DNA from 2 places in the Peribacillus aracenensis genome. Region 2 is predicted to be linked to the other one. Evidence: riboswitches for the same ligand, from Rfam matches in the RefSeq annotation. Region 2 holds a riboswitch; the other holds the start of a gene.
The links. A riboswitch is a leader RNA that binds a small molecule or an ion and turns the genes downstream of it on or off. The one in region 2 is predicted to bind FMN.
Positions count from the first base shown of each region.

Region 1 (12,115 bases), on a different contig from region 2:
TTGATGTCATTCAGAGGACAAGTGATCGAAGGGGACTGATCATTGATGTCAGGGACTCTGGATCTGGGATTCCCGAAGAAGATTTGCCTTTTGTATTCGAGAGGTTTTATAAAGCGGATAAAGCAAGGACCCGCGGCCGTTCGGGCACCGGGTTGGGTTTGGCAATCGTAAAAAATATAATCAATGCCCATGATGGCTTCATTTCGGTAAACAGTTTACCTAATAAAGGGACGACGTTCAGTTTTATCCTGCCTCGAATTATGGAAAATGCTGAATGACGGGTGGCTTGCCAAAAAATCTTGTTTCATAAGGAATTGAGAAAAACAAAGGCAATTGGATTTCTTTCCAACTTGTCTTTGTTTTTTTTAGGAAACAAAATAAGAAGTCCCTGATATGTGGAAATTAACGGAACTTTATAATAAGATTAAAGCCGAAGTATGTAACTTTTGTTTTGGATTGACGACTATATTTATGAACGGATGTGGGGAAATGATGGATTCCGTTTTCCACGATCTTTATGAAAAATATCATCAGGAAATATATCAATTCATTTTTTATATGACTAAAAATCGAGAAACATCGGAGGACCTTGTTCAGGAAGTATATATACGGGTGATGAAGGCTTATGAACGCTTCGAAGGAAAAAGCAGTGAAAAAACGTGGATGTACTCGATTGCAAGAAATGTGACGATTGATTACTTTCGGAAACAAAAAGGGTGGAAAGATAAAATCTTTCCTAACTTTGATTGGGATAGGCAATTGATAAAAGATAAAGAGCCCATTCCGGAAGAAGTGGCTATCATGAACGGTGAAATCCAAGATATTTATCATTGCTTAAACCGGTGTACCACGAATCAAAGATCCGTCATCATATTACGATATATTCAGGGACTGTCCATTACGGAAACTGCTGAAGTATTGAATTGGAGTGAAAGTAAGGTAAAAACGACCCAGCACCGTGCTTTGAAGGCTATTAAAAAGTTGATGGAAGATTTATCTGGAAAGGAGGGCCACCGCATTGAGAAGATCCCGTTGGAAAGAAAGCGAAATTGAAGACATGCTGCGCGAGCTTCCGAAATTAAAAGATGACCGAACCAAGGCAGAGGTGTTTGCGAGAATATATGATAAGAAGAAAAAGAAACACTGGATACCTCTATTTGCGGGTGTTGCCTCCTTATTCTTAATGGTTGTTTTGGCATCATCTTTAATTATTGAAAAAAAAGGAACGACAAGTCAAGAGGACAGCGGCAGTAGTGGGAAATTATCTCTATCTGAAAATAAGGGAATGGCAGATCTTGAACGCCAGGATGCGAGTAACAAAGAAAATCATTCAGCGGATAGGCAGGATAATCAAAAGTTTTCGAGTAAGCAAGCGGAAATAGAATCTAAAGAAAAGGTTTCAGAAATGGAACCCCGACAATGGAAAAAGGAAAAAACAATTGCACAAGCGATCTATCAAGATGACCTTAAAAATGCATCAATCATTACGATGGGTGTCCCAGATGATCAAATGAATTTCATTGTTCCCATTTCGATTAAACTCAAACATTATGACGAAAGTGATAAACTGAATCAGTTAGTTAATCAAATGTCCGATGTGGATGAAGAGCAATATGGGCTATCTGACTATTTTCCACTTGATATAAAGATCAGCCAAGGAAACGATATGACCACTGCTCATATTGATTTTCAAGAAAAAAGCCGACTATTGGATGAAGATACACTTTTTCTCCATTCGATGGAGGAAACGCTTTCCTATAACAAAATAGAGAAAATGACATTTTCTACAGATGGTAAGCAAGGTGCCATGTTTGCGCACGCAGGTTATTTAAAAGAAATGGATATACCTCATCAAAAAAATCGCACATACTTTCTTTACCAAAAGGATGAGTCCTCCCCGAGGTTCCTTGTTCCAAGCAATATGGGTTATCAGGACTTTGAGGAGGCGCTGCAAGCTGGAAAAGGGGAGGCGGACATCGAAGGAATTTCACCTGCAATCCCGCATGACCTGAAATGGGAAAGGATAAGCTCTAATGGAAATCTTGTGATCATTCAATTATCAGATCAAGTTGCCATTGAAAATAGTAAGGAATCCCTTCAAGCTTTAGAAGCCATACTCTTCATTGCCAAGGATTTTGGTTTTGAAAAAGTGAAGTTTGAAAATGCTCCCATTGAAGAGGTAGGCCAGCTGAATTTAACTGAAGACATATTGGTGCCCAAAGCACCGAACCAAGTGAATTGAGGTGTGATAAAACACCCGGTCTATGGTTGGCAAAAGCCCCTTGCATTCACAGAAAAAGTGCCCGTGCTGGACGGGCACTTTTTTCTACTTATAATGAAATACGGGCCATGAATGTAATTTCTTCTGTTTCCATTAAAAATTGTTTCATGTTGTCTTCTAATGGTAAATCAAAGCTCAAAACCATGATGGCTTCCCCGCCAGCTTCTTTTCGGCCAACCTGCATGGTTGCGATATTCACATCGTGATCACCTAGGACCTTACCTACGTTACCGATTACACCAGGTTTATCGGTATGCTGGATATAAAGTAAATTCGATTCTGGTTGAAAGTCGATTTTGAAACCATTCAAACTTACAATTCGAGAACCGTAATTTTCGATATAGGTTCCACTGATTGTTAATTCACGGTTGTCACCTTTTACTTTAAGGCTGATCAAATTCGAGTAACCTAAAGAGTCCGTAGAGATTTTTTCACCAACGGTTATGCCACGCTCTTTTGCGATCAACAAGGCATTCACTTCATTGACTGATGCATCGACTCTTGATCTGAAAAAGCCAGAGATTAGACTTTTTGTAAGAATCGCTGTATCGAAATCCAATGATTCTCCTGCATACGTAACGGAGATTTCCTGAATTCCTTCATTCATGCACTGAGAAGCAATGGATCCCATTTGCTGAACAAGTTGATAGAATGGCTGTACCTTTTCAAACACTTCTTTAGATATGGCTGGAAGGTTGATTGAACTTGAGACTGGGTTTCCTTCAAAATAGGTCAATACTTCCTGGGCAACTTGTACCGCAACATTTAATTGGGCTTCTTTCGTGGAAGCACCAAGATGCGGTGTAGCAATGACGCTATCCAGTTCAAGCAGTTTATGGCCAAGTGGAGGTTCTTCGACGAAAACGTCCAGTGCCGCCCCTGCAACACGTCCTTCGATTAACATTTCATATAAATCATCTTCGTCCAGAATTCCACCACGGGCGCAGTTTAGTACATAAACCCCCTTTTTACAGGTAAGCAGTTTTTCTTTATTGATTAATCCTCTAGTATCATTCGTTAATGGTGTATGAACTGTAATGATGTCTGCTTTAGGAAGCAATTCATCTAACGGCAGGGCCGTTACGGACATTTTCTTTGCACGATCGACAGTCAGGTACGGATCATAGACAATGACATCCATGCCAAACACTTTAGCACGTTTTGCAATTTCCCCTCCGATACGTCCAAAGCCAACTATACCTAATGTTTTACCTCGAAGTTCAGTTCCTGTATAAGAAGAACGTTTCCACTCCCCATTCTTCAGTGAAGCATAAGCTTGCGGAATGTGGCGCATTAATGAAGCCATCATCGCAAATGTATGTTCAGCTGTTGAAATGGTATTGCCGTCAGGTGCATTAACCACGACAATCCCGCGTTTTGTTGCTGCCGGGATGTCTATGTTATCAACACCGACACCAGCGCGTGCTATAATCTTTAATTGCGGCATACGGTTCATTAACTCTTCCGAAACCTTCGTTGCACTTCTCACAAGAATTGCATCGATCCGATCAAGTTCGTTTGCAGCTTCCTCTACGGTTTTCTGAATGAGATGAATATTGGATGCCTCTGATAGCGGTTCGAGTCCTTCTGGTTTAATGGCGTCTGCTACTAAAATCCGATACACGTCTAAACACCTTCCTAGGGAAAAGAATTATCTTAAATTTCAGTTAATTTTACAATTGAAATGCTTATTATGTCAATTTGGCTTATTTAGATGTAAGCGCTTAATAACAGTATTTTTTATCTGATCTTTTGATTAATATCGTGATATAAATGGCTTCGTCTTCGTTTGCATAATATAAAAAAATTTTCGCTATTTGTTTTAAACCATTCACTGCGACGATCGATATTCATCCTAAATGCATTAATCGAGAGAAAATGCTATCAAAAAAAAGGAATTTCAGATATAATGGGAAGTATAAAAATTTTATAGGTCTATCTTCGGGGCGGGGCGCAATTCCCCACCGGCGGTGATGAAGGAATTTCTTCTTCTAAGCCCGCGAGCCTTACAAGGCAGGATTTGGTGTGATTCCAAAGCCGACAGTATAGTCTGGATGGGAGAAGATGGAGGTTCCTGAGTGCGTTTCAACAGTTATTTGCTGAACGTTTGTTTGATGTAGCCTTTAATTTATCCCTTTAATTCTATTGGAATTAAAGGTTTTTTATTGAGCATCAGCATATTTTGGAACCCCAACCTCTTTTTCAGGTAGATCGGAAAAGAAGGAGAGAGAACTATGAATAAGAACAAAGTGAAAAAAACGGTCACACTTGCGATGATGGGAAGCATTTCTTATTTATTGATGCTTTTAAATTTCCCGTTTCCAGGATTCCCGCCTTTTCTCAATGTCGATTTTAGCGACATACCAGCACTGATGGCGGCATTGATTTTCGGTCCGATGGCTGGAATTCTAGTCGAGTTCATTAAAAACCTTTTGGATTTAGTCATGACTGGGACCATGACTGCTGTACCTGTGGGGCATATCGCTAACTTCATAGCCGGAATACTGTTTGTCTTGCCAACTTATTATGTATTTAAGAAAATCAATTCAAAAAAAGGGATGACGTTCGCTTTACTTGCGGGGACAGTTTCCATGGCGGTATTCATGAGTGTTTTAAACTATTTTGTCTTTTTACCGGCATATACCTTCTTTATGGGATGGGATGCAATGTCGGCGCCAGAGTCAAGAAAGTTCGTTACGACGGCAATCTTGCCTTTCAACGTGATTAAAGGCGTGCTCATCACATCTGTATTCATGTTGCTGTTCATTAAATTACAGACATGGATCAATAAACAAACATTATATAAAAATGCTTAACGGCATTGACGATAGAAATGAAAAAACAACCGGATATCCATATTCGGTTGTTTTTTTATGTTTGTTTTTTTGGTATGAGACAAAAGAAAAAGCCATTCTCGATCGAAAATGGCTTGTATCGTTATTCGAATTTTAGTGCGTCTCCGTCAAATGCTTCGTCAGCAACTTTAATGGAATCCGTTGGGCATCCTTCAAATGCATCCATCATGTCGTCTATAAGTACATCTGGAATTTCAACGATTCCCTCGTTATCGTCAAGGGTAACAAATGCAATCCCTTCGTCATCATAATCATATATATCTGGTGCGGCTGCTCCGCAAGCTCCACAAGCTATGCATGTTTCTTTATCCACAATAGTAAATTTAGCCATGAATATAACCCCTCCTAAGTTGTTTAACAACTGATAATCTTTTTATTTCAGATTATTATCTCTTTCTTATTGTAAGACCGAATGCCAAACTTTTCAATAGAAATTGTATTGATAATAACTATCATATAGCTGAATGTCAACGAAAAACATCGAAATAATTAATTTGGTTCTTTCCGTGGTTCGTCATTTAGTCACATATTTTTCCTTGTATTCATCATTAATAACGGCGATTTTTGCAGTTTTTTGTTACAATGGGGTTATTGGTTAAATGAAACAAGGATGTGAGTCCCATGAATAATTATCTACAGGCCATCATTCTATATGCGATAAAAAAATTTCAAGGCGAACGTTCCATTTATGCTATATACCATATGCTGCAGGGTAAGAAATCGTCACAAACAATCCAGGATGCCCATTTATTCGGCTTAACGGATATTTTTGGGACAATACCTCGATTTACCCGTCAGCAATTAAATCAAAACATTGATCATTTACTTAAGCATGAGATGATTAATTTAACGGATAGATTAGATGCGTATGAAATTAGTATGCAAGGTGAGGGAATGTTAGGCGATTACTTTAAAAAATATCCTTTTCCGGCGTATATAAATGGTTGGAAGTATAACAATATAACCCCGGTTTTCTGGGGAAGGTTAAACTTACTCATTCAAACCATATCCCATATTGTCCACAATGAAAGACGTTTTTATCCGATTCAACGAAATCCCAAAATCCAATTCTTCGTAAAGGAATTTTTACATGTCAATCGTCAGGATCGAACGGTGATTGCCCAACATCTATATGATGAACTGGTATTCCTTTTAGAAAGTCAAAGTGATGTGAAACGAGACATTTTCATATTGAGGTTAACCGGAATAAACAGGATTGGACTTACGTTTGAACAGATTGCAAAAAGGAAAGAGGTAGAAGAAGAGTATGTTCGCTTTACATTTCTTGACACATTGCATCAAATGCTTGCGGAAATGGAATCGGGAAAGGATTACCCACTCTTGTCATCATTAACCAATGATTGGAAAAGCAGTGGGAATCCTCAATTGACACAATCTACCAATACAACTTTACGATACATCCAGGAAGGGAAAAATCTGGATGAAATAGCGGGAATCCGCAGATTGAAGGTCAACACCATCGAAGATCACCTCGTAGAAATTGTCTTATCGGAAAAGGATTTTCCGATTTCCGATTATGTATCTATCGAGGATGAGAGGGACATTGCTGAAGCTATTAAGGAACTTGGTACGAAAAAGCTTAAAGCAATCAAGCAGATGGTCGATAATAAACAAATAAGCTTTTTCCAAATAAGACTTGTACTTGCGAAAATAGGTGAGTGATGATGAACATAGAACGGGTCCTCAAAGAAAAATTCGGATTTAATGAATTCCGTCCTGGACAAAAGGAAGTGGTTGAATCATTGATGTCCGGTCGTCATACCTTAGCGATGCTCCCAACCGGATCAGGTAAATCATTATGTTACCAGCTGCCTGCTTATCTCTTAAATAAGACTGTCCTAATTGTCTCCCCGTTATTATCTTTAATGCAGGATCAAGCAGATCAGTTGAAGATGAGGGGCGAAAAAAGTGTATTGACCCTCAACTCTTTTTTGACGCTAAATCAAAAAAGGAAAGCTTTTGACCGGTTACATAGTTATCGTTTTATCTTTTTATCCCCTGAAATGCTAAGCCTGGACGGTGTGATAAAATCCTTGAAGTCCATAGACATAGGTTTATTCGTCATAGATGAAGCACATTGCATCTCACAATGGGGGTATGATTTCCGTCCGGATTATTTGAATTTAGGAGAAGTGAGGCGTGAATTGAACAATCCGTTGACTCTTGCCCTGACGGCAACTGCAACCGATGAGGTCCGGCGGGACATCGTTGGTAAACTCAACATTGGGCAGGTTAAGGAAATGGTCTCATCTGTTGATCGGGAAAATATTGCAATTATTGTCGAGCGGATGTTCAGCTACGATGAGAAGCTAGCCCGTGTGCTGGAACTTGTCAGGAAATTTACCGGAAGCGGAATTATTTATTTTTCCTCTAAAAAAGTGGCGGAATCAGTCACTGGGTTTTTACAGGATAACGGGATCGATAGTGTCAATTATTATCACGGTGGAATGGAACAGGAGCAAAGGATGCTCATTCAGCAGCAATTCATTTCCGGCCAGTTGAAAATTATATGTGCAACAAGTGCTTTTGGAATGGGTGTGAATAAATCGGATGTCAGATATGTTGTCCATTTTCATATCCCGTCCACGATGGAAGCGTATCTTCAGGAGATAGGCAGGGCGGGACGAGATCGGAAACAAAGTGTGGCTGTCTTATTATATAGCGAAGGGGATGAAGGGCTTCCCCTGCATTTGATGGAGCAACAGTTGCCTACGGATTCGCAAATCGATGGTGTATGTTCTTTCCTTAATGCATCACACAAAAATATGGCAAATTTGACCGTCGCTGAAAAAGATCAGCTGTCCCAATCCTTTTCGTTGAACGAAATCCAGCTCCGGTTTTTTACGCAGCTTATCATGGGCAATAACCTAAATCAAATGGAAGAGATGAAAGAGTATTGTCAAAAGAGAAAATCAAGGAATCAGGAAAAGCTGCATAAATTCCTTCACTGGATACGTGCCCAGGAATGTCGCCGTTTAGGGATACTGGACTACTTTGGAGAAATGCAACGGGAAGTGAATCCCATCTGCTGTGATATTTGTGGGTTGGATGTCGAAAAAATGGCTGATGTATGGCCGGAAGTGAAGATGGATCCGGTGAATTCCTTTTCCACTTGGAAAAAGGAATTGGCTTATATCTTATTAAAGAAGGAAAATGGCAATGAAAAATAAGCAAGCTGAAATAATTAAACAACTTACAGATAAACAGTTGCTATATAATTTGTTTCTTACGCAAATTATTCTCTTAACGTTAGCCATCTTTTTAGGTATTATTTTATTTAAAGACCGTTCAGCTTTTTTCGACATATTTATCTTTGATGACCTGAACATTTTGCTAATTGGAATTCCCGCTGGAGTCATTGTCGTGTTATTGGACATATTGTTTATGAAAGTGACACCATCTTCCTATCAGGATGATGGAGGTATTAACGAACGCATTTTCAGTAATTTGTCATACCCGATGATTTTTGCCGTAACTTTAGTGGTTGCGATAAGTGAAGAAGTATTATTCCGCGGAGTGCTGCAAACACATTTTGGTTTGCTTCTTACGAGCCTAATTTTTGCAGCCGTTCATTATCGTTACCTATTTAATTGGTTTTTATTTTTAAATGTTTTGGTTTTGAGCTTCTTTATCGGTTTTCTATTTGAAATGACCAATAATCTCATCGTGACGATAACCGCTCACTTTTTAATTGACTTTATCCTTGGTATTTTAATCAGGAACAAAAAGCGAAGAGGGTTTAGCAAGAAAGGGGGTGACTTGAATGAGCCGAGTGCAAAAGAATGAAAATGAAAACGATCAGGCTGGTGAACTCCGTTCGCGAATTGAACGTCAGAAGGCCAAGTCCTCATTGCCCAAGCGGAGCAAAGTCCACCAGAATAAAAAGAAAAAAAGTAAAGTGAAGAAGTTCCCAATGATACAATTATTAGCATTATTTTTTATTTTACTTCCAATTGGATTTTACACCCTTTATACATATATGCAGGGTAGGCCTGTACCTGATGTGAAAAGTGACCAAGTCGTCTTTAGTGAGGAATCGATTCCAACTACAGCTACTGCAGATGATTTAAAGGAAAAAGAATCGGCAAAGGCTAAAGCGGAGAAAGAAAAAGAAGAAGCTGAGGAAAAAGCCAAAGCACAGCAAATAGCTGAAGAAAAGGCCAAAGCGAAGAAAGAAGCTGAGGAAAAAGCCAAAGCACAGCAAATAGCTGAAGAAAAGGCCAAAGCACAGCGAGAAGCTGAAGAAAAGGCCAAAGCACAGCGAGAAGCTGAAGAAAAGGCCAAAGCACAGCGAGAAGCTGAAGAAAAGGCCAAAGCACAGCGAGAAGCTGAGGAAAAAGCCAAAGCACAGCAAATAGCTGACGAAAAAGCAAAGAAGGCAGAAACAGAAAAGCAAAAGGCTTCCGAAAATGTTCAAGCTGCGAATCCGGATAAAGAGGGATACAAAGTTATCTTACATACTGTTCAAGGTGAAGAAACATTATTTCGTATTTCCATGAATTATTACAAATCACAGGAAGGGATTGCTCTGATCAGGGAGTGGAATGGGCTGAATGGCAATGAAATTTCCAAAGGTCAGGTATTGAAAATTCCTATCAAGAAATAACGATGGCACTCTGTCTTTATAGGCAGGGTGTTTTTAAGATTGTATGACTTAGTTCAGTTTAAAGGTAAACGTGGCAGGTACTTTATCATTTTTTCCTCTGCTTTTTCATATCATGATTTGAAAGAGTAGAGGAGGAAATGCGATGGAATCGACAATCATTTTATTGGATGAGAAAACGGATCAAGCAACAAAGCAAATGCTGCAGAATGTCGTGGATCGAAAGAAAAAATTCGAGGCACTTAAAAAGAAGCACCTTCAAAGCTTATGGGCAACTATGATCGTTGCTGCCCTTTTTATGATTTATCTATATTTTTATATCGTTGTACCCTATTCCTATTCCTTTTTCAGTATGTTTAGTGTTTTCGTCGACCATTTTAGCCATTTTCTCTTTTTGGCGGCAGCAATTGGTTTATATGGATATATGGTATTAATTAAAAAAAAGCTGGACAAAGCTGAAAAGGAGTTTCAACTGCTGCGCTGTGAAATCATTAATAAAAGTAAGCAATTGTGGGAAAAAGAGGAAGAATGGAAAAGTCGCCATAAGGTTTTTGAAATGATGAAGAAGAATTATGATATTAACTTATATCATGAAAATAAATGATGATCGCGTTAAGTCATATTTAATTGCGGGTAATATGGTTTTATGGTTATATGAAAGTACGTTTAGGAAAAGGATGGAAAGAAGGTTTAACTTAGATGTTATGGTTATCTGGATTATTTTTAGTCATCATTATGCTGTCATTTGCCACGATCATTTACATGTGGCGTACGGCTATGCAAGATAGGGTGATTTATCAAGACTTATATTTTAAAGACTTTCCTGAAGGCTTTGGAGATGTCCGGATCTTTTTTATATCCGATCTTCATCGGAGGATCGTTGCGGATAAATTAATTGAGGCATCTCGTGACAAGGCAGATTTGGTGATAATCGGCGGTGACATTAGGGAAAGCGGGGTTCCCTTAGAACGTGTAGAAAAAAATATATTGAAATTAAAAGAACTTGGTCCCCTTTATTTTGTTTGGGGTAATAATGATTATGAGGGAGACTTCCATGAACTGGATGCGACTCTTTTGAAACATGGTGTGAAAATTCTTGATAATACAGCTGTTTCTTTTGAATCTCAAAATGGCAGCAAAATCGCTCTTCTGGGCATTGATGATATATCGGAAGAACGTGATAGGCTTGACCTTGCCCTGTCGGATTGCGAGAGTGAAGACTTCCGTATTTTGGTGAGCCATAATCCATTGGTCAAGAAACAGTTGACCCCGGAACACCATATTAGTCTTGTTCTGTCAGGTCACACCCATGGCGGACAGATTCGTATATTCGGATTCGGGCCCTATCAGATCGGCAGCATTGAAAAAGAGGGGGACTGTTTATATATGACGAGTAATGGTTATGGGACAAGCGAAGTGCCATTAAGGCTCGAGGCAAAGCCAGAAACGCACCTCTTCACCCTGAAAAGGGGGACAGACACTAAAATAGGCGAAGCTGAGGAAAAGATCTATTAGGCTCATATTAATCGAGCATATCGGAATTTTACAGACCATGAAAAATCCACTATAATTTCAACAAATGATCGTACAGTTATTGGAGGCCTTGTAAAACCATGCAAGAAGGTAAATATAATATAAAGGCAGTTTCAAAACTGCTGGACATTCAGTCGGGAACCCTTAGGGCTTGGGAAAGGCGCTATAAATTTATCGAGCCTGTCAGGAATGAATCGGGGCACCGGCTGTATACTGAAAAACATCTGCAAATCCTTAAGTGGCTCATCAATAAAACAAAGCAAGGTTTTACAATAAGCCAAGCCGTTTCACTTCTCGAAAGTACTGGCACTCTAGCTCCTGGAGTTCCTGAAACGAACCGTAAGAATGAACAAGCGATTAAGTTATCGGAAGAATTAATCGAAGCTCTATTGAATTTCAATGAAAATAAAGCTCATATGCTGATAAGTCAAGCATTCAGTATGTATACCATCGAACAAACCATAGTTGATGTACTTGGTTCCATAATGGTTCAGATTGGGGATAAGTGGGAAAGGGGAGAAATTACTTCCGCTCATGAACACTTTGCTTCGAACATCCTGAAATCCAGGATCAGTTCAGTTATGCATACCATTCCGACTAATGGTTTTCTGCCGAAAGCCCTTACTGTTTGTGCTCCCGGTGAAAAACATGAATTTGGACTGTTGGTCTTTACCGTTTTTTTGAAGAGGAAAGGGTATGAAACCATTTATTTAGGTGAATCCATTGCTGATAATGACCTTCTCACCGTTTTAAACATCATAAAACCTACTTACCTATTCATGTCATGTTCACTGAAAGAGAATCTTGATGGAACATTTAGGC
Region 1 covers NZ_JANZMJ010000010.1:138,034-150,148, reverse strand. Annotated here, with positions in the region: gene N0M92_RS12710 (ATP-binding protein) at 1-278, shown strand, start outside; gene sigX (RNA polymerase sigma factor SigX) at 493-1,053, shown strand; gene N0M92_RS12700 (hypothetical protein) at 1,019-2,242, shown strand; gene serA (phosphoglycerate dehydrogenase) at 2,331-3,905, opposite strand; FMN riboswitch at 4,215-4,351, shown strand; gene N0M92_RS12690 (ECF transporter S component) at 4,516-5,097, shown strand; gene N0M92_RS12685 (ferredoxin) at 5,219-5,467, opposite strand; gene N0M92_RS12680 (helix-turn-helix domain-containing protein) at 5,758-6,819, shown strand; gene N0M92_RS12675 (RecQ family ATP-dependent DNA helicase) at 6,822-8,327, shown strand; gene N0M92_RS12670 (CPBP family intramembrane glutamic endopeptidase) at 8,317-8,943, shown strand; gene N0M92_RS12665 (LysM peptidoglycan-binding domain-containing protein) at 8,921-9,763, shown strand; gene N0M92_RS12660 (YpbF family protein) at 9,906-10,364, shown strand; gene N0M92_RS12655 (metallophosphoesterase) at 10,460-11,275, shown strand; gene N0M92_RS12650 (MerR family transcriptional regulator) at 11,374-12,115, shown strand, end outside.
Region 1: linked by a shared signal. The riboswitch ahead of N0M92_RS12690 (ECF transporter S component) and the one ahead of ribE (riboflavin synthase) in region 2 are both predicted to bind FMN.

Region 2 (12,115 bases):
CAGCAGTGCCTTGCCTCCATCTTCCACAAACTGAGTAATCATTTTTTCGTTATCTTCATCAACCGATAGATCAGTAACAATCAATGTATCTTCAATCTTAGCCTGCTCAAGAAATGCTCCTACATTCTGGTTAAGGCGCCCAATTGAATTATAACTAACCACTACTTCTTCTCCGAATGCCAGCTTAGCTACAATGCCGCAGCCGACTCCATCTAAATCATTATGTGTAAAGAGATGGTACACACAAACCCCTCCTAATAACTAATAAAATTACTTTTCCCTAAAGTCATGAATTTCAATTGCAATCTTTACAATTGTAGCATAATCATATCCGCATATTTTATCATGCTTCCATTACGTGATGCTTTTGTTCGTTTTTTTTTTTGAAATTTCCTAATGGTTCTTTATTTTCCATGATTTATACCTAAAAATGCATTACTCTGAAATCGAGGTATTTCCAACTGGACAATTAAAAAAAGCCACAGGAATGTTTTTCCCTGCGGCTTCCTTATGTGAAATCATTGTTCTATTAATTTTCCAAGGTTGGCCATTTCAATGGCACTAACCGCAGCTTCATATCCTTTGTTACCTGATTTTGTTCCTGCACGTTCAATGGCTTGTTCAATATTCTCAGTTGTCAGCAAACCGAAGATAACCGGTACACCTGTTTCCAATGAAACGGAAGCCATGCCTTTAGCTGCTTCGTTGCAGACATAATCATAATGTGAAGTGGCACCCCTGATTACCGTTCCAAGACCGATTACAGCATCATATTTACCTGTATTCACAAGTTTCTTAGCTATTAACGGAAGTTCAAAAGCACCCGGGACCCACGCGATGTCAACATCATTCTCATCAACGCCATGACGCTTAAGGCCATCCAATGCCCCTCCTAAAAGCTTGCTAGTGATAAACTCATTAAATCTTCCTACCACGATTCCGACTTTCAATCCTGATCCGATTAATTGTGCTTCAATAGTTTTCCCCATGTCCAATTCCTCCTAATTTTAAAAAACAATATCATTTTTTTCACGTTAAGATTTAATTTCTAATAATCATTCAAGCTTTAGGAATGTTCAGTTCAAGTTCCTGTTTCCCAATTGAATCATTTTGTTCAAGATACCGAATCAAATCGGCTATCGTAATGAATTTCAGGTTAAATTTATCAGCGATGACTTCTAAATCGGATACGCGGGCCATTGATCCATCTTCATTCATGATTTCACAAATGACACCAGCTGGAGCGGCACCGCATAACTTCGCCAAGTCCACCGATGCCTCCGTATGTCCTGCCCTTCTTAATACGCCGCCTTCTTTAGCGACTATCGGAAAAGTGTGACCAGGCCTTTGGAAATCTTCAGCGACAGAATCTTCATTTAGAAGTTCAAGGATGGTCAAGGACCGTTCAAAAGCACTGATTCCTGTAGAGGTGCTTTTATGATCGACACTTACCGTAAAAGCAGTGCCATGATGATCGGTATTTTCACCTACCATAGGATGCAGCTTCAATTTCGCTGCCAATTCTTCAGTGATGGTGGTACAAATCAAACCACGCCCATGGGTCGCCATGAAATTAATCGCTTCCGGTGTCGCCCTTTCGGCCAACACTACAAAATCCCCTTCATTTTCACGGTCTTCATCATCGGATACGATTACTACCTTGCCAGCCTTCAAATCTTCTATTGCCTCTTCTATTGTATGGAACATCATTACACCGCCCTTTTATTAGAATCCATGCTCTGCCAAAAACTCTAAATTCAGTCCTGGTTTCGGATTGCCATTTTTCATTTGATGTATTATATATTTCCCTATCATGTCGTTTTCGATGTTAACGATATCGCCAGCCGCTTTTTGTCCCAATATGGTGTCCTGATGAGTCAATGGAATCAGTGATACAGTCAAAAGGTTCCTTTCGATCCCAAATATCGTCAAGCTTGTTCCATCAATGGCCACGGAACCTTTTGGAATACAGAAGGTACTAAGCCCTTCTTCCAATTGAATTACATAATATACGGCATTTTCTTTCCGTTCTTTTTTTATGATCGTTCCGGTTCCGTCGATATGACCTGAAACAAAATGACCACCAAACCTCCCCTGCGCACTCATTGCTCGTTCGAGATTAACAGGTGATCCCAATTTCAATGTCCGGATCGTGGAAGCTTTGACCGTTTCCGGCATCACGTCGACCGTAAACAAACTTTTCGTGAAGGATGTTACCGTTAAGCAGACCCCGTTGACTGAAATACTATCCCCCAGTTGCACATCTTCAAGGACTTTTTCAGAACGAATCGATAACTCCATACTGCTTTTTCCTTTTTTTAAGGAATGCACGGTACCGATATCCTCAATGATTCCCGTAAACATGTTTTTCCCCCTTTTATAAAATATAAAAAACCCCTTAGGATGACCTAAGGAGTTAGCAGGAGAAATGAGTGAAAAAAATTGTATACCTAAAAAGCCTAATATTTTCATTTTCAAAAAATTAGGCATACGTATACACTTGGGTTCCACACGTCCTTCTCCCATCCAGACTGTACTGTCGGCTTTGGAATCTCACCAAATCCTGCCTTTATCAGGCTCGCGGGCTTAGAATTTCTTCATCACCGCCGGTTGGGATTTTCACCCGACCCCGAAGGACTAAAATAATATGAATCTTTGAACATTTTATCACCATAAAGTGAAGATGTAAAATTTCTAACCTTAAATGGTTCCATTGTTACAGGAACTTCCTCTTTTTATGGAAAAATGTCTCCAAGTACCCCCGATGTGCTCCGAAAAGGTTAGCCAGGCTGAATATGTGGAATAAGGTTAGAAGGATCTCAATTCACACAAGGAGGAAGGCCGATGATTATTACCATCATTAACTTGATTTTCTATCTATTCGTCGTCACGATGAATTTTTTAGCCAATTTCTTGCCATTGAACGGCCAAACATCAGGAGAGATTTCCGATAAACTTGATGTCCTTTTCACTCCTGCCGGTTATGTATTTTCCATATGGGGCTTGATCTATTTCCTGCTCGCCATCTGGGTATTCAGGCAGTTTTTAAGTAAACATCAAAACAGCCCTGCATATAAGGCATCCTATCCTTGGTTTGCTTTAAGCTGTATCTTGAATGGCGCTTGGCTTTTGGCTTGGCACTATGAACGCTTTTTGTTATCCGTATTCATTATCATTGCTTTATTGGCTACTTTAATGGTCATTTATACAAGAATGAAAAAAGTCGAGCATGTTGCTTTTGACCTATTTCCGTTTTCCGTATATACAGGCTGGGTAAGTGTTGCAACCATAGCTGACATTTCTTATTACCTCACCTATATCAAATGGGACGGTTTTGGGGCTTCCCGTATAACCTGGACGATCGTCCTGCTGATTGCAGCAACAGCCTTGGCCTTTTTCTTTGCAGGTAAAAACCGGGATTGGTGCTATCCTCTCGTATTCGTTTGGGCATTCATAGGCATCGGGATACGAAATAGCGGCGCCTATCCGATAATCACAGACATTTCTTATATCCTGGCTGCCATCACTTTTATCGTATCCATCACCATCTTCATTCAAAATAGGAGGAACAAATAAGATATACGTTAGCCTAAAATGCTTGCTGAAGATCTTGCCAGATATCCTCCCAAGCCTCAAGGCCAACTGAGAGACGGACCAGCTGGTCACTGATGCCCATTTGTTCCCGTGAATCTTCAGGAACGGCAGAGTGCGTCATGGTAGCGGGATGCTGGATCAATGTTTCGGCATCACCTAGACTTACGGCAATTTTGATAAGTTTCAATTTATTGAGGAATTCCTGTGCATCCTGTTTTGTGCCATGCAGTTCGAAAGAGATAAGGCCGCCGCCATGTTTCATTTGTTTTTGCATTATATAATAATCCGGTGAAGCTACATCACCTGGATAATATACCTTTTTCACCTTTGAATGTTTCTTAAGTTCTTGAAAGATTGCCATTGCATTGGCCGAATGACGGTCCATCCTGACAGGCAAGGTCTTCAGCCCCCGTAATAGTAACCAGGCATCGAATGGTGAAATGATTCCACCGATATCCTTCTGTGTAGTCCCGGCTACTTGATTCATGAATTCCTTCTTACCGACGACAAGGCCTGCAACGACATCACCATGCCCGCAAAGATATTTCGTAGCGCTATGAAGGACGATATCGCAGCCATATTCAAGCGGTCTCTGTAGGTAGGGAGTCGCAAACGTATTATCGACAACGACCGTCACATTATATTCCTTCGCAACTCTCACCACCATCTGTAAGTCAATCATTTTCATCGTCGGATTGATAGGGGTTTCCACATATATGCAGGTCGTTTCCGGCCGGATCATTTTCCTTACCTGTTCTTCTGAATCCATTTCACAAAAATCATGTGTGATGCGGTATTTATTTTTCATTAGCTGCAGGAGGCCAAATGTACAACCATATAGCCCCTGTGAGCACAGGATGTGGTCATCTGTTTTTGTTAACGCAAAAAGCACTGCTGAAACGGCAGCCATGCCTGAACCGAAAGCAAGGCCAGCTTCCCCTCCTTCCAAAGCGGCAATCTTTTCTTCAAGTACTTGTACCGTTGGATTTCCAAGGCGAGAATAAATATATCCATCTTCCTTACCGGCAAAACGTCTTTCCCCTTGCTCGGCATTTTCGAAAGTGAATGTTGAGGTTTGGAATAAGGGTGTTGCCAAGCTTCCTAAATGCTTCTTCGAGTCATATCCTTCATGGATGACTGCCGTTTCAAACTGTTTATACTTTCCTGTCATACCGTCTCCTCCTAACCTATGTCTATTGCTATCATATGTCAAAAAACCATATAAAGGAAGCGTTTTCATTCATGTTTATCCCCCATTAATGAACTCCTGAATTTAGAATCATTTCCCAACCCAATTTTTATAGTATCAAATGCTTTGAGGTGAAAATATTCTGATCTTTATTGGATCATTTCTTTTTGAACGGCCCATTTGCCGAGGCACCCATCGTTCAATTTGATTCAGCAATAACAGGCACTTTTCTACAGGGAATCCTGCACAATGAGCAACTTTTAAATTTTTATATCTTAACGGGCATTTGCGAAAAAAAAGACAGCCGCCATGGCTGTCCCTTTTTTTGTATCATTCATCGACTACGATGTTTCCACCATAGAAGGTTACTCTCGTTAATGGAATCTCCAGTTCACGGGCCATTTTTTTCAACTCTCGCTCTTCTCTTTCCGTTACGATTGAAATGACAGTGCCATCTGCACCTGCACGACCAGTTCTCCCAGATCTATGGATATATTGTTCGATATTGTCGGCCATATCAATATGAACGACCGCAGTAAGACCTTTAATATCAAGCCCCCTTGCCGCTACATCCGTTGCTATCAGCATTGGGGATTTTCCCGAACGAAGCTTCCGCAACGCTTTCTCCCTGTCGACTTTATTGGATTCACCATGAAGCACGCCCATTTCAATACCTTTATAGCTCAGCTTTTCATGTAGGACGCTCAGCTCTGCTATATCATTAAGGAATGCAAGGGCCTTCACATCTTTAATTCTTGTGATTTTCTCGAGAATCTTGGACTTTTCCCGTCTCTCAACAACAAAGTAAAGATGGTCCACCTTGGATTCCATTTTTTCATGCTTATCGACCTTGATCAATTCGGGTTCATTCATGAATCCCCTGGCCGCTTTTTCCGTTTCCTCCGGCAAGGTCGCTGAAAATACCATGATCTGTCGATCTTTTAGCGTTGTTTTGATAATATTATTGATCGTTCCCATATGCTCTGGAGTGATCAATTGGTCACCTTCATCAAGTACTATCGTCTTAACTTCATGCATCTTCAATTTCTTTTGGGCAATCAATTCGTAAATACGCCCCGGTGTTCCAGCAATCACCTGGGGACGCTTCTTCAGTTTGTCCAACTGTCTTTTCACATTAGCACCGCCGATGAATGCTGCACCCGTAATGCCGCTTCCCTCTGACCAAATGCGGATCTCTTCATTGATTTGCATGACCAGTTCTCGTGATGATGCCAAAATCAAAGCTTGGGGCGATTTCTTTTCAGGGTCTACCTTTTCTAGCAATGGCAGTAAATATGCTAATGTTTTTCCCGTACCAGTCGGTGATTCGGCCAAGATGTCTTTTCCTTCGACAATCACCGGAATCGCTTTCGTTTGAATCGGGGTAAGTTGCCCGAATCCGGACTTTTTCCAGACCTCTTGTATATATGCTTTTCTATCGTTCACTAATTCAGGTAATTCGCTCATATCTTTCTCCTTTAAAATATAACTTTTCCTATCTTTCATAGTACCATTTATTCTTGTCCAGTAGCTAATGGAATACGAATTGTAACCGTCGTCCCTATGTTTACCTCACTTTCAAAATGCATTTCCCCGTGAAGCCGATGAACGATTTTCCGGCAAATTGCTAGCCCGATCCCCGTACCCTTTTCTTTCGTCGAATAAAAAGGCTCACCAATCCGTTCAAGACGCTCGGGCACCATTCCCATGCCATTATCACTCACACTGACCATTGCTTGTCCATCGACGGTTTGCAGCGATATATCAATTTTCCCATTATCCTCAATCGCTTCAATGCTGTTCTTGACGATATTGATTATCAACTGTTTAATTTCAATTGGATCAGCCATAATATAAATCGGTTCGGCGGTTTTAACCCTGAACCCCAATTCGATATTATTCAAATTCGTTTCCGCTTTCATCAACGTGAATACCTGTTGTAAACTGTCGGCAAGATCGATCCTGCGGAATGCTACATCCTGTTTCTTCCCAAGAATCAAAAGTTCACTTGAGATAATATTAATACGGTCAATTTCCTTCAACATGATATCAGAATGCAGCGGGTTCACCTCCTGCGTCATATCCATTAACTGTACGAATCCTTTTAACGATGTCAGGGGATTCCGTATCTCATGTGCGACCGCTGCAGCCAGATGCCCGATTACAGATAGCTTTTCAGACATGATCATCAATTCCTCTTCGCGCCGTAATTCAGTAATATCCCGAACGATTGCATATACTCCAAGCATTTCCGCGTTAACGATGATCGGTAAAAAGGTTACACGGATTATCCGCTCTTCATCACTGCCATCCTGGATGGTCGTTTCGAATTTTACAGCCTCCCCTTGAAGGGACCGTTTAAAGAATACAGATACTTTATCACTTTCATTCCAGTTGAGGAGATGATTCGCATTCTTGCCTTTCAAGTTGTCACTGTTATGACCTAATAGTTTTTCAGCTTCAGGGTTTATCGAAACGACATTTCCTTCGAGATCCAGCTCAAGGACACAATCCGGGTTATGCTTGAACAGCGACCGATACTGTTCATCCTTCAGAACGAATTCTTGTTGGGACCTCAACACTTTTCCCGTCCAATACCTGATAATGAAGTATAGGAAAAGCCCGGTTATGAAAATGAACATCCACCCTTTTGAATGTTGAAACATTGCATATCTCTGAACATCTGCCTTTGACTGTGTCATAGAGATGTAATCCGTAACGAAAATCCATAAGACCCCAATGATTATATATATAAAAGCCACTTTACATGCAATTTTATGAGATTGGTTCATATTTTTTCCTTTGTATTGTTTTTTGGTTTATTATTCCCAAATCACTCAAAAAAAGCCCTCATGTTTTCAACATAAGGACTCTATCGGTATTGTACCATATATATTACATTCATTGTTTTATATAGCTAAAAAAACAGCACCATTTTAACGACCTTCAATGATCAAGAGAGGTTCTTAATGGCTTGATTGAATTCTTCTTCTATATCTTTTGTAGGCTTGGCCGATAATAAGCTGAAAACGACTACCGCTATTGAACCAGCGATGAAACCAGGAATGATTTCGTATACTTCAGCGAACTTATCGATCATATCCCAGATGATCACGGTTGCCGTACCGACAATCATTCCCGCCAGGGCTCCCCATTTCGTCATCCGTTTCCAGTACAGGCTTAACAGAATGACAGGACCGAAGGCCGCTCCAAAGCCAGCCCATGCATACCCCACCAATTTAAGGATCGTGCCGCTTGGATTAAAAGCCAATAATAGGGCAATGGCGGAAATCGCCAACACGCCAAACCGGCCTACCAGCACTAATTCCTTATCAGATGCATTCGGACGAATGAACTGCTTATAGAAATCATCGGTCAGAGCACTTGCCGATACTAACAGCTGTGATGCAATCGTACTCATGACCGCTGCTAAAATAGCAGCCAACAAGAAGCCTGTAATTAAAGAAGGAAACAGTTCTTTAGATAAAATGATGAAGACGGACTCAGCATTTTTTTCCCCTAAAGGGCTATTTGCCAGGTTAAAATAAGCTATCCCCACCAATCCGGTGAACATCGCTCCGACGATAGCAAAAATCATCCAGCCCATACCGATCCGGCGTGCATTTTTCAATTCTTTAACAGATGAAACCGCCATGAATCGAACGATAATATGAGGCTGCCCGAAATAACCAAGCCCCCATGCCAGAAGAGATATGATTCCAATGGTTGATGTTCCTTCAAAGACATGCAATAAATTCGGGTTGATCGATTTTATTTCATTGAAGGTAGGGTCCCAGCCACCAATATTTACAATCGCGACAACTGGTACTAGAATTAAGGCAATGAACATGATTGTACCTTGTACGAAGTCGGTCCAGCTAACAGCCAGGAATCCGCCAAATAATGTATAAAGAATGACAACGCTCGCCGTCAGCCAGATGCCCCACCGATAATCCAAATTGAAAGCGGAGCGGAAAAGCTCACCGCCCGCTACCATGCCTGAAGATGTGTAAAAGGTGAAGAAAATTAAAATGACCGATGCTGATACCACTTTTAAGACCCTGGAGCCATCTTTAAACCGATTTCCCAAAAAGTCCGGAATCGTAATCGAATTGCCGGCCACTTCCGTGTATGTCCGAAGTCTTGGTGCCACGAATAACCAGTTTAAATAAGATCCCGTACACAGGCCGATGACAATCCAGCCAGCACTTAACCCGCTTATGTACATAGCACCGGGAAGCCCCATCAACAGCCAGCCGCTCATATCGGAAGCCCCTGCACTCAATGCAGTTACAGCCGGGCCCAAGTTCCGGCCGCCAAGCATGTAATCGGTTAAGTTGGCCGTTTTCCGATAAGCAAAATAACCAATTAACAGCATGCCTGCCATGTATATTCCAATTGATATTATAATTCCATAATCCAAAAATGAATCCTCCTATTTATAGGTTATAATTTTCATCTTGTAAGCTTATCAGAAAAAAAAACATATGTTAAGAAGTTCTTGCACCTTTGAACGATTTCACTTTCAATATAATTAAGAAAATTCATTTTATTAGATTAAATTATTAGGAGGAATACGCCATGCAATCCTATATCAATCAGCCAGATGGAGTCTTTCCCTCTGTTTGCTCTCTAGACTGTCCTGATCAATGCGGTTTACTGTTGCACAAGAAAGACGGGAAAATCATTAAAGTTCAAGGAGATCCTGATCATCCAGTCACAAAAGGGAATATCTGCAACAAAGTCCGAAACATGACTGCCCGCCTATATGACCCCAATCGCTTAAAACAGCCATTAAAGCGCATCGGTCCGAAAGGAGAAGGGAATTTTGCTCCAATCAGCTGGGAAGAGGCCATTGACACAATCACTTCCAAATGGAAAGACCTGATTGAAATGCACGGACCGGAAAGCATACTTCCCTACAGCTTTTACGGAAACATGGGCAACCTCAGCGCTGAGGGGATGGATCGCCGTTTTTTCCACAAACTCGGTGCAAGCATGCTCGAGCGTTCCATTTGTAACGCGGCAGGCTCAGTCGGATACAACTATACAATGGGTGGTTCATTCGGCGTCGATCCAGAAGAAACGATTCATGCAAAGCTTTTCATCATGTGGGGCATTAACGCTGTGAGCACAAATATGCACCAAGTAACGCTTGCCCAGCAAGCCCGAAAAAACGGGGCCAAAGTAGTTGTCATTGACGTACATAAAAACCAAACCGGCAAGTGGGCAGATTGGTTCATTCCGATTCTGCCTGGCACCGATAGTGCGCTCGCCCTCGGATTGATGCATATACTATATGCCGAGAATCTAGTCGACCAGCCCTTTCTCGATGAATACACAGTGGGTGCTGCTGAATTGCGGGAACACGTCCGCCAATATGACCCTGCGACCGTCTCCGCGATCACTGGCGTTCCAATTGAAGACTTATATGAATTAGCCAGGATGTATGGCATCACAAGTCCATCATTCGTTCGGATAGGCAATGGCCTGCAGCACCATGACAATGGCGGCATGGCGGTACGTACCATTGCCTGCCTGCCTGCACTTACCGGCCAATGGATTGCCGAAGGCGGCGGAGCCATCAAAGGGAATTCTGGATATCTGGCTTTTAATACAAATGCCTTGAGACGTCCTGATTTATTGCATAATAAAGCTACCCGGACCATTAATATGAACCAAATCGGTCAAGCACTTCTGAAAAAGGAAAACCCGATTCGCTCCATGTTTGTATACGGATCCAACCCAGCACTTGTCGCTCCGAATGCTAATAAGGTGCAGGAAGGCCTAATGCGGGAAGATCTATTTACAGTTGTCCATGATCTATTCTTAACCGAAACTGCCATGTTTGCCGACCTCGTCCTCCCTGCCACATCATCTTATGAAACGGAGGATTTTTATAATTCATACTGGCATAATTACGTGCAAATACAAAAACCTGTAGTCGAAAAATATGGCGAGTCGAAATCTAATGTTGAGCTGTTCAAACTTTTAGCTGCTGGAATGGGATTTGGGGAACAAGCATTTAAAGATTCAGAGGAAGATATGATACGTCAGGCGCTGGATTTTTCCGAAAACCCTCATTTAGAAGGCATCACCTATGACTCCCTTTCAAGGAATCAATTTGTCAAAGCCAAGATGCAGCCGATGTTCCCAGGAAAACTCCCGACACCAAGCGGTAAAATCGAACTTTATTCCGAACGGATGAAGCAGGATGGATACGAGCCTTTGCCAACATATACGCCAATCATAAAAGACAGCGACCTGCCATTTTTATTCATTCCGGCACCTAATCACAATTTCTTGAATTCGACCTTTTCAAATAATGCCAAACATATCTCCTTGGAAAAGGAGCCGAAGCTGCACATGAATGCCGCCGATGCCAAAACAATGGGAATATCCTCTGGAGATATGGTTAAAATCTGGAACGGTCGTGGTGAATGTTTGCTTACCGCTGCTCCCGGTGAAAATGTGTTACCCGGCGTTCTTGTCAGCCAAGGCTTGTGGCAGAATACACCTGAAACAAAACAGCACATCAATTCCCTTACCCCAGATCGCCTCTCAGATATGGGTAATGGCGCCGTTTTCTTTTCAGGACGGGTTGATCTTGAAAAAGTCCACCAAAAGTAAATCAATGTATAGCAATCTTTGAATATATCTGCGATTTTCGGAGTTATATCTCCGATTCTTGAAATATATCTGCGATTCCGGCATTTTATCTGCGTTTTCCGGAGTTATATCTGCACTTTCTGATATTTATCTGCACTTTCCGGAGTTATATCTCCGATTTTTGATATTTATCTGCGATTCCACAAAAAAAGGCTGTTCCACAAGGAACAGCCTTTTCGTCAAGCCATTTATTCTTCATCAAACCAGCCTGTTGGCTGGATATCCAAGTTGTTATTGATTTGCTTCACTTCAGTGTAAGCTTCGTAACCGAAGGTTCCCAGTTCGCGTCCATTTCCGCTTTGCTTGAATCCTCCCCACGGAGCTTCGTTATAAGTCGGATGATATGAATTTATCCACGTGATGCCGGCACGCACTTTTTTAATGACACGGTACGCTTTTGCGATATCATTCGTGAACACCGCTCCCGCTAAACCATATTTCGTATCATTTGCCAGTCGAAGTGCTTCCGCTTCATCCTTGAACTTTTGAACGACAAGCACCGGTCCAAAAATTTCTTCCTGCACAATCCGCATGTCCGGTGTCGTATCAACAAAAATAGTAGGTTCGACAAAGTAACCTTTATCCAAGCCTTCTTCTTTCATTCGATTTCCACCGACGATTATTTTGGCACCTTCTTCTTTTCCGATTTGGATATACGATAAT
Region 2 covers NZ_JANZMJ010000014.1:90,532-102,646, reverse strand. Annotated here, with positions in the region: gene N0M92_RS15345 (DHH family phosphoesterase) at 1-243, opposite strand, end outside; gene ribH (6,7-dimethyl-8-ribityllumazine synthase) at 519-989, opposite strand; partial or broken gene ribB (3,4-dihydroxy-2-butanone-4-phosphate synthase) at 1,069-1,707, opposite strand; gene ribE (riboflavin synthase) at 1,726-2,364, opposite strand; FMN riboswitch at 2,511-2,641, opposite strand; gene N0M92_RS15325 (TspO/MBR family protein) at 2,845-3,576, shown strand; gene megL (methionine gamma-lyase) at 3,590-4,765, opposite strand; gene N0M92_RS15315 (DEAD/DEAH box helicase) at 5,114-6,250, opposite strand; gene N0M92_RS15310 (ATP-binding protein) at 6,298-7,485, opposite strand; gene putP (sodium/proline symporter PutP) at 7,737-9,206, opposite strand; gene N0M92_RS15300 (molybdopterin oxidoreductase family protein) at 9,365-11,413, shown strand; gene N0M92_RS15295 (aldehyde dehydrogenase family protein) at 11,641-12,115, opposite strand, start outside.